Regions from separate parts of the Arthrobacter sp. D5-1 genome, predicted to be linked through region 2. Evidence: predicted binding sites of a transcription regulator. Region 2 holds the regulator's gene; the other holds the start of a gene.
What was found. Region 2 encodes LexA, which represses DNA repair genes until DNA is damaged. Its sites were predicted from a motif close to TCGAACANNTGTTCGA; they were not measured.

Region 1 (4,964 bases), 240 kb from region 2:
GTGGGCGTTGTCGCAGACGGTCACTACCAGGTCGGCCTCCTCCGCAACCTCTTCCAGGGTGCGCGGTGCGATGTCGGGCAGGTCCAGCCCATGACGCCGGGCGGTCTCGATGGCTCCGCGGGCGATGCGGTTTGCGGGGCGCGTTCCGGCCGAGGCTGCTGGGATGTCGCTGACCTGCCGCCACAGGGCGGTGGCCAGCTGGGAGCGGGCACTGTTGCGCGTACAGACGAACAGGACACGGCTCGCTGTATGTGCCGCCCCGGGCACGAGCCCACTGAGGGCGCCGGTGGCGAGGCGGAGGTAGCTGCGGCGCTTGTCGGCTTCGGAGCGGTGGCGGGTTGCCAGGCCGGCTTCCTCCAGGGTGCGGAGGTGGTGGGAGAGCAGGTTGGCGGGCATGCCCAGTTCGGCCTGCAGTTCCGATGGCGAGAAGTCGCCCAGGGTCAGCAGGTCCATGATTCGCAGGCGTGCCGGATCGGCAAGGGCTGCGTGCCTGGCTACGCGGGCCTGGAATGTGTCGACTGCTTCAATATTCATTGATTCAATTTTGACTGAGTTAATTCCATGCGTCAAGCTGTTGGCATGACTTCACTCCAGCCGCCCCTGTGGCGCCGTGCCATCGCTGAATTCCTCGGCACCGGCCTGCTCGTTGCCATCGTCGTTGGTTCCGGAATCGCCGCAGCCCAGCTCTCGCCCAATGACACAGGCCTGCAGTTGCTGCAAAACAGCACGGCCACGGTGCTTGGCCTGACGGTGTTGATCCTGATGTTCGGGCCGGTCAGTGGCGCCCACTTCAACCCGGTTGTCTCCATGGTGGACTGGTTCCTCGGACGGCGCGGCGGATCCGGCTTGTCCTTGCCGGACCTCGGCCTCTACGTCCTGGCCCAGATTGCCGGTGCCATCGGTGGCAGTGTCTTGGCGAACGCGATGTTTGAGGTGGGTACGTCCATCTCGACCAAGGGGCGGGCAACGGCGGGTCATCTGCTGGCCGAGGTGGTCGCGACTGCCGGTCTGGTCCTGCTGATCTTCTCCCTTGCGGCCACCAAACGCGGCGCTTTGGCCGCCCCGGCTGTAGGTGCCTACATCGGCGCTGCGTACTGGTTTACGTCCTCCACGTCGTTCGCGAACCCGGCCGTGACCATCGGCCGTATCTTCAGCGACACTTTCGCTGGCATTGCGCCGGGTTCCGTCCCACCATTCCTCGCCGTCCAGGTCCTCGGTGCGGCTGTTGGCGTTGGAATCCTGCTCCTGCTTTTCCCGCATGCCGGCCGGGCCGCCGCCGACGTTGTCATCCCTCACTCCGTAGAAGCGGCCAAGCAGTAGTCCCCCCGGCCTAAACATTGATGAATGTCAATGTTGCGGCATAATAGGTAGATGACCTCGCTGCCCTTGCTCGAACCGGACACGCAGACCATCTGCTGCCCGCCAGCTACCCCAGCCCTTGGTGCTGAAGAAGCGCAGCGCCGGGCCATCGTGTTCAAAGCGCTGGCGGATCCCAACCGGCTGCGCCTGCTCTCCATCGTCAAGGCCGCCGACGGCGGTGAGTCCTGCGTCTGCGACCTCACCGAACCGCTGGATCTGGGTCAACCCACCGTCTCCCACCATCTGAAGATCCTGGTCGAGGCCGGTCTGTTGCATCGCGAAAAGCGCGGCACCTGGGCGTACTACTCGCTGGTCCCCGGAGCCCTGGATGACGTCGCCGGAGTCCTCACTGCCCTATGAGGCGTGATTTTGATGTCCGGCCCATGCGGGAAGGCGACTGGCCCGCTGTCCGGCGCATCTTCCAGCAAGGCATCGAGACGGGGCACGCCACCTTTGAGGAAAAGGCTCCCGATTGGGAATCCTTCGACACCTCCAGGTTGAAGGCGCACCGGATCGTCGCCGAAGCGCCCGGACGGGGTGTTCTGGGTTGGGCCGCCGTCTCCGCCGTCTCGTCCCGGCCTGCCTACGCGGGCGTGGTCGAACACTCCATTTATGTGGCGGCCGAAGCCCGCGGCCTCGGTCTGGGCAAAGCCATTTTGCAGGCACTCATCGACTCCACCGAGCGCGACGGGGTGTGGACTATCCAATCCAGCGTCTTCCCGGAGAACCAGTCCAGCCTCCGGATCCACGAATCCGCCGGTTTCCGGGTCATTGGACACAGGAGCCGCATCGCCCGCATGACCTACGGTCCCGCCGCCGGCCAGTGGCGCGACACACTCCTGCTCGAACGCCGCTCACCCGCAGTGTAACTATCTGATTGATGCCGCTCACTAAACCGGCGGCATTCTTGTCGGCGGTCAGGCCGAAGCCGTCTTGTCGGTGCGTGGCAGTACAGTAAAGGTATTCGAATATATGTTCGAATGCGCGGCGTGTCCTGCAGGGGAACAGCAGCGTGCGTGCTAAGGCCGAACGGAGGAGGAGGACGATGTCCAAGCCAGCACTCATGCATCAGATGCAGGAGATCGCCCACGTGGATATCAACTGCTTCTATGCGTCGGCCGAGCGTGCGTTCAATCCCTCGCTGGAGGGCAAGCCGCTGATCGTGCTGTCCAACAACGACGGTTGTGCAGTCACCAGGTCTCCGGAAGCCAAGAAGCTGGGGATCGGGCTGGGGGAGCCATGGTTCAAACTTGCTCCACGGGCCAAGGAATGGGGGCTCATTGCCCTCTCCAGCAACTACGAACTGTATGGGGACATCAGCTCCCGTGTCATGGAGCTCCTGGCCCGCTACTCGGCGTGGCAGGAGGTCTACTCCATTGATGAGGCGTTTCTCGGAGTGAAAGGGCAGCCCGAAGAGCTGCTGGAGTTGGGACGCACCATTAAAGCGGCGTGCCAACGGCACGTGGGGGTTCCGGTCTGCGTAGGTATCGCCAGAACCAAGACCCTCGCCAAGCTGGCCAACAAATGGGCCAAACACAATCCGGGCTTCAACGGAGTGTGCCGGTGGGACTCGATTCCAGAAGCCCACCGTGAAGCACTCATGGCACGGCTCTCCGTGATGGAGATCTGGGGTGTTGCCACCAGGCTGACCAAACGTCTGAATGCCATGGGGATCTTCTCCATCCTGGACCTGGTCCGGGCTGACCCAGTGGCTTTGCGGGACAAGTTCTCCATCGTCATGATGCGCACGGTGCTGGAATTGCAGGGTACCCCGTGCATCCCGATGGAGGAGGAAAGGATCGGGAGGGACCAGTTGATCTTCTCCCGCTCCTTTTCCACGCCGATCACGACGGCGGCGCAGCTGCGGCAGGTGCTCAGTATCTACGGACAGATGGCCAGTGCCAGGCTGGCCAAACATGACCTCCAAGCAAAGCTGTTGACGGCCTTTGCTGCCACATCGGTCTACAACCCCAACGACAAGTCGTTTCCCACCGTTAACGTCAAACTGCCCATGCCCACTTCGGATCCCGTGCTGCTGACCAAGGCAGCGCATGCGTTGGTTCCAAGGATCCAGGAAGGCGTGAGGTATGCCAAGGCCGGGATCATGGTCACTGACCTCCGTCCCAGCGGCAACCAGAAGCCCCTGGAGATCTTCGAGAACCGGCACGAAGAGCGTGGCATCGGCCCCCTGCTGGAGCAAGTCAGCAAGCGGTACGGCCGCGGCTCCATAGGTCTGGGGCACGCTGGAATCAAGGGAGGACCGGACTGGTCCATGAAACGCGACATGCTCAGCCCCCGGTACACCACCAACTGGGATGAACTTCCCTTGGTAAAGGCGGCCTGACGTGGGAGCCGCCACCTCGTAGAGACAGGGAGGCTACGCGCGCAGCCGGTACCCGCGCTTCACGACGGTCTCCACGAGCTTGCCGTCCGGCAGCGAGGAACGCAGGCGGCTGACCGTCATGTCCAGGGCATGCACAGAACCGCGCAGGTCCAGCAGGTCCGAGAGCGCTTCCCGGGACAGTACCGCTCCGCCCGCGCCGAGCAGTGCCCGCAGGAGCAGCAGGGGAGCCGGTGCCAGGTCCACCACCTCACCGTTGATCCGCAGGCAGCGCCCGCGCAGTTCGATCGTGGCGCTCTTGGTCTCCAACCGGCGTACATGGTTAAGGGACAAGTGTTCGGTCACCAAACGGATCAGTGCGCCCATGCGGTAACGGTCCGGGATCAGTGGCGTCAGCCCGGCGTCGACCAGTGGTAGTGCGGTGACCGGCCCAACAGCGGCAACAGTGACGGGCCCTTTAAGGGCTTCGATGAGCTGGCGGTACAGGCCCATTTCGTGAGCTGTGCTCCACATGGCGTCTACGGCCGGAGCGCTGGTGAACGTCAGTACGTCCAGGTTGCCGCCCACCACTGCCTCGATCAGGCGCGGCAGCTTGTCTTCGCCGTCGGGCTTCACCCAACGGTACGGGGTCACGGTCAGGACCGTGGCGCCGGACATGCGCAGCCGTTCCAGCTGGCGGACATCGGTGTATCCATGCAGTTGCACGGCGACCGTTTTGCCGCGCACGCCCTCGACCAGCAGCATATCCACCAGCGTGGCGGTGGTTTCGTCACTGCTGATCCCGACGTCGGCAAGTCCTGCAGCGCGCACGGCACCGCGGGCCTTGGGGCCGCGGACGAACATGCGGCAGGCGGACAGGGTTTCCAGGAGTTGCTCGCCGATACCGAAGGAATCGGCGGCTTCGCACCAGCGGCGCATGCCGTAGGCGGTGGTGGCGATGCAGATGTCCGGCTTGGCCGCGATGATGGTGCGGGTGTCCTCGATGAGGACCATGTCTTCCTGCACAGGGGCGATCTTCAAAGCGGGGGCGTGCAACACGCTGGCTCCGCGACGCTCCAGTGCCTCAATGAGGTCACGGGAGCGGCGGTGCGAGGTGACGCCGATTCGGAATCCGTCCAGCGGGGCGTCGACGGCTTCGGAAACCTCCGGAGCGGCAGTAGCGTCGTGGACTTCGATGGCGCGTGCAACAGTCATGTGTTTTTACCTTCAGGCTTCAAGGAGCGAAGCCGCCAGGCGGCTCAGTTCAGCGGATGCTTCTGCATGG
Region 2 (4,964 bases):
TCCAGCAGCGCTTCCAGCGCCTCGAGGAAGGCCGTGGTTTCCGGTTCGGTTCCAGCAGTGACCCTGAGGTGGCCGGGAATCCCGACATCGCGGATCAGCACGCCGGCGTCAAGCAGGCCCTGCCAGATCGTGTGAGGATCCTTGAGTCCGCCGAAGAAGACATAGTTGGAGTCCGACTCCGCAGGTTTCAAGCCCATGCGCAGGAGCTCGGTCACAATCCGGTCGCGCTGGACTTTAATGTCCTCAACGTCGGCCATGAGGGCCTCCCGGTGGTTGAGCGCAGCCAGGGCGGTTGCCTGGGTAACAGCGGACAGGTGGTACGGAAGCCGGACCAGCCGGATGGCATCCGTGACCTCGGGAGCAGCAGCCATATAGCCCAGTCGGGCACCGGCAAGGGCAAAGGCCTTGCTCATGGTGCGGGAAACGATCAGACGCTCGCGTCCCGGCAACAAGGTCAGGGCGCTCGGGGTATTGTCGTGTGCGAACTCGTGGTAAGCCTCGTCCACGATCACTATTGCCTGGCTGGCTTCGCCTGCCTCATAAACAGCCTCAACGACATCCAGCCCCAGACCTGTTCCCGTGGGATTGTTGGGTGAACACAGGAACACGATGTTGGCACCTGTCTCCCGGACCTGTGCAGCGGCGGAGGCAGCATCGAGGCCGTAGTCGTCAGCCCTGACTCCGCGGACGTATTCGGTATCCGTGCCGCTGGCCAGCAACGGGTACATGGAATACGTGGGCGGGAATCCCAGTGCTTTCCGGCCGGGTCCGCCAAATGCTTGGAGGATCTGCTGCAGAACCTCATTGGAGCCATTGGCTGCCCAGATGTTGTCCGGGGAAAGATTGTGACCAAGGTAGTCGGCCAGCGCCTGGCGAAGTTCCGTGAACTCCCGGTCCGGGTAGCGGTTGAGCCCCGTGGCCGCAGCAGCAACAGCTTCTGTGATGGCTGCCTGCACATCAGCCGGGACGCCATGGGTGTTTTCGTTGACGTTGAGCAAAATGGGGACGTCAAGCTGCGGAGCACCGTAAGGGCTCAGTCCACGCAGGTTGGTCCGAAGGGGTAGTCGGTTAAGTCGCTCAAGCTGGTCACTCACCACCACAGTTTAAGGGGCCGCCGGGACTGCCGACTAACTGTGACGCCGGGTGGCCGGCTCATGCGGGCATGCAACGTACTAATTTGCGGGCACGAACAGTTGCTGACCCGGCTGGATACGGCCGCCACGGAGGTCATTGAGCTGGATGATCTCCGCAATCACGTCGCGGGGATCCCGCTCAGGAGCAGCGGCTCCGGCGATGCCCCACAGCGATTGTCCCGGCTGAACCGTAACAGTGACAGCGACGGGCGGTTGGAGTTGCGCCTGGGAATCCGAAGCCTTGGCCGGTGACGTGATAAATCCAGCCAGGCTCAGCAGCGCAGCCACCAGCAGCATCGCCGGGATACCGAAGAAGACCATCCGTCCCCGTCGGGTCAGGCGCAGACGCGCAGGCGCCTGGGTGGTGCGGAAATCAGCGAACGTAGTGATTGCGGACATGAGCTGAGCCCTTCTGAGCTATTGCCGTGCGCCGGGTCCCGGTACATGGCTGCCAATTCTGTGTGTTCCCCTGCCCAACTCCGTCAGTTCGAACACTTCGTTCGAACAGCCGGCGTCAGCATCAGGTTTATAGAACACATATTCGAACCTTGCTATGACATTTTTAGCACTTATCAACGAACGGTGTCGAGACTCGCTAGAACAAATGTTTGATAAACGCCTGTGGCTGCCCTACGTTTGAGTGAAGAAACAGCACTGTTTCAGTGGAACAGGAGGGTCTGACATTTTTTGTAGACCCGACGACCCCGGGCTCACTCCGGGCGGAATGGAAAGGCATTGGCGAACATGGCAGCGAAAGCCACCGGCGGCGGGGCACCCCTGCGGAGCCAGCAGCCTCAAAAGAGTCCCAAGAGCCTGACTGTCCGTCAGAAGAAGATCCTGGAAACCATCCAGCGGTCCGTCAATGACAACGGTTATCCGCCCAGCATGCGCGAAATTGGAGACACCGTGGGCCTGGCAAGCCTGTCGAGCGTGACGCACCAGCTCTCCCAGCTGGAGAAGCTTGGATATCTCCGCCGCGATCCCAAACGTCCCCGGGCCATGGAAGTCCTCATGCCGTTGACCCTCGATGGCGGAACCATTCCGGGAGTGGAAGCACCCACTACGCTCCGCAGCACGGGTGGCTTTGCCGTCACAGAGCTTGCCAGCGCCAGCGATACTGCCATGGTCCCGCTGGTTGGTCGGATCGCTGCCGGCGGCCCCATCCTTGCTGACCAGACCGTGGAGGACGTGCTTGCCCTGCCCCGGCAACTCGTAGGGCACGGCGAACTCTTCATGCTGAAGGTGGCCGGCGACTCGATGATCGATGCCGCGATCTGCGACGGCGACTGGGTAGTTGTCCGCCGGCAGAACGACGCCATCAACGGAGACATCGTGGCAGCACTGCTGGACGACGAAGCAACCGTCAAAACCTTCCGCCAGCGCGATGGGCACACCTGGCTTCTTCCGCAGAACACCCAGTACGAACCCATCCTCGGCGACCAAGCCACCATCATGGGCAAGGTCGTGTCGGTCCTGCGTTCCCTCTAGGAGGCTTTGGCCGGGCCCAGACGCTCCAGGACGCCCCGAACCACGGTTCGGTCCGTCGTCGCCCAGAACGGCGGCAGGGCTGCCCTGAGGAAGCCCCCATAGCGCTCTGTTGAGAGCCGGGAGTCCAGGACCGCTACAACCCCTTTGTCCCCGGTGGAACGGATGAGCCGGCCTGCCCCCTGGGCCAGACGAATGGCGGCGTGGGTCGCTGACACGGCCATGAATCCGTTTCCACCCGACTGTGCCACGGCACGAGAGCGGGCAGTCATCAACGGGTCATCCGGACGCGGGAACGGGATTCGGTCTATGACCACAAGGCGGCACGAACCACCGGGGACATCCACACCCTGCCACAGCGACATCGTGCCGAAGAGGCAGGTATCGGGCTCGTCGGCGAACTGCTTCACCAATGCGGCCATGGTGGATTCACCCTGACAGAGAATACTGACGTCGAGACGAAGCCTCATGGCATCGGCGGCTTCCTCAGCCGCCCGCCGCGACGAGAAAAGACACAGCGCTCCCCCACCGGAAGCGCGGATGAGGTCTTCCAACTCATCCAGGGCCTCGGGCGAAGTTCCACGGCCAGGCTTGGGCAAGTGCTTGGCCACGTAAAGCACACCCTGCTTGGGGTAATCGAAGGGCGAGCCAACATCGATCCCGGTCCAGCTTGGCGCTCCATCGCCAATCAGTCCAAGGCCACCTGCAGCCGGTTCGAAAGCCGAGCCGATGGCCAGGGTAGCTGAAGTCAGCACCACTGTGTGACCGGCAAAGAGACCTTCGCGCAGGCGTCCCGCCACACTCAGGGGCGCAATGTTGATCAGGGCCGGAGCGGTCTCGTCGGGTTGCGAGTATCCCTGCTGGGGATCGAACGTACTGTTGCGGGAAAACCACACCACTTCCCGGTTCTCCTTGGCCGCGAGCATCCGCTCGCACAGCTCCAGAATGAGCATGAGCCGTGAACGCGCCAGCTGCCTGCCGCCGTCGACCGCGTTGGAAGAATCCGTCTTCGAATCCGACAATGCTGCGCGTGTGGCTTCCCTCAGTTGGTCCAAACAGTCGAGCTGTTCGTCATTGAGCCCACTGGGCAGAAGACCATTGGGCACGCCCGCTATGGCCATATCCAAACGATCGGCGGCCGCGTTGAGGGCATCCACCGTGATGGCCGTGTGCTTGCGCGCGCTCGACGCCGCCGCATGGACCATGGCCACGGACAACTGGCCTGACACCGCGCCCGTCACCCGGTCCTGCAGTTCATGGGCCTCATCCACTACCACGACGTCGTATTCGGGCAGCACAGCCAGCCCCTCGAAGGCGCTGACGGCCAGCATGGCATGGTTGGTGACAACGACGTCGGCTTCGCCTGCGCGGGACCGGGCCAACTCACTGAAGCACTCCTCGGCGAGGGGACACTTCTGCGCGCCGAGGCACTCCATGGACGTCACGGAGACTTGCCGCCAAGCCCGGTCCGTGACGCCGGGCATGAGTTCGTCACGGTCGCCGGTAGTGGTCTTTTCGGCCCATTCGCGAAGCCGGACCACTTCCTTGCCCAGCTGTGATTGCGGTCCCCCCATGGACGCCGCAAAGTGCGGGACACTGGTGTCCTCGCCCAGGGAGAACAGCTGACCCTCGGACGGTTCCTCACTGGGGAACCCGCCTTCGAGTTTTTGCCGGCAGACGTAGTTGGCCCTGCCCTTGACGAGCGCCACGTTGACGGGGCGTTCAAGGGCCGGGTTGATGGTCTCCAACAGCCGGGGAAGGTCGCGGCCAACAATCTGTGTTTGGAGTGCCAAGGTGGCGGTGGACACCAAAGTCGGTTTGTCGCTGTCCATCGAATGCGCGATCAATGGAATCAGGTACGCCAAGGACTTACCTGTTCCCGTTCCCGCCTGGACCAGCAGGTGCTCCCCGGTCTCGATGGCCCTGGTGACATGCTTGGCCATCTCGTGCTGCCCGGTACGGCTTTGACCGCCCATGCCGGCAACAGCCCGGTCCAACAACTCGAGGGTGGTCTTCTCCCCCAACGACTCGACGGCGTCCGCCGCCACCTTCTCAACCATTGGTGACGAACGGCTCCAGTTCGGCTGCCAGTCCTTCGCGGACCATGACAACAACACGGGTCCCGTTTTCCTCGTGCTCGAGGGTGAGGATTTCCGAGTCGGAGCTGTGGAGCTTGCTGATCATTTCGCCGCGGTCGTAGGGAATGAGAAGCTCCAGGCGCACCCCCGGGCGGGGAATGGACCGGCTGATGTCTTCCAGCAGTTCGGCGATGCCTTGGCCAGTGCGTGTAGAAACAACCGCATGACGCGGTTCCTTCTGCTTCAGGCGCTCAACGACGAAGGGATC

Region 1: a site for LexA is predicted at 2,324-2,339, ahead of AYX22_RS07485 (Y-family DNA polymerase). Genes of this name have one in related genera too.

The regions. Positions count from the first base shown of each region.
Region 1 covers NZ_CP014571.1:1,611,018-1,615,981, forward strand. Annotated here, with positions in the region: gene AYX22_RS07465 (helix-turn-helix domain-containing protein) at 1-534, opposite strand, end outside; gene AYX22_RS07470 (MIP/aquaporin family protein) at 580-1,320, shown strand; gene AYX22_RS07475 (metalloregulator ArsR/SmtB family transcription factor) at 1,372-1,719, shown strand; gene AYX22_RS07480 (GNAT family N-acetyltransferase) at 1,716-2,228, shown strand; gene AYX22_RS07485 (Y-family DNA polymerase) at 2,405-3,703, shown strand; gene AYX22_RS07490 (uroporphyrinogen-III synthase) at 3,737-4,894, opposite strand; gene cobA (uroporphyrinogen-III C-methyltransferase) at 4,907-4,964, opposite strand, start outside.
Region 2 covers NZ_CP014571.1:1,851,939-1,856,902, reverse strand. Annotated here, with positions in the region: gene AYX22_RS08500 (histidinol-phosphate transaminase) at 1-1,094, opposite strand, end outside; gene AYX22_RS08495 (LysM peptidoglycan-binding domain-containing protein) at 1,173-1,532, opposite strand; gene lexA (transcriptional repressor LexA) at 1,878-2,621, shown strand; gene AYX22_RS08485 (ATP-dependent DNA helicase) at 2,618-4,678, opposite strand; gene hflX (GTPase HflX) at 4,671-4,964, opposite strand, start outside.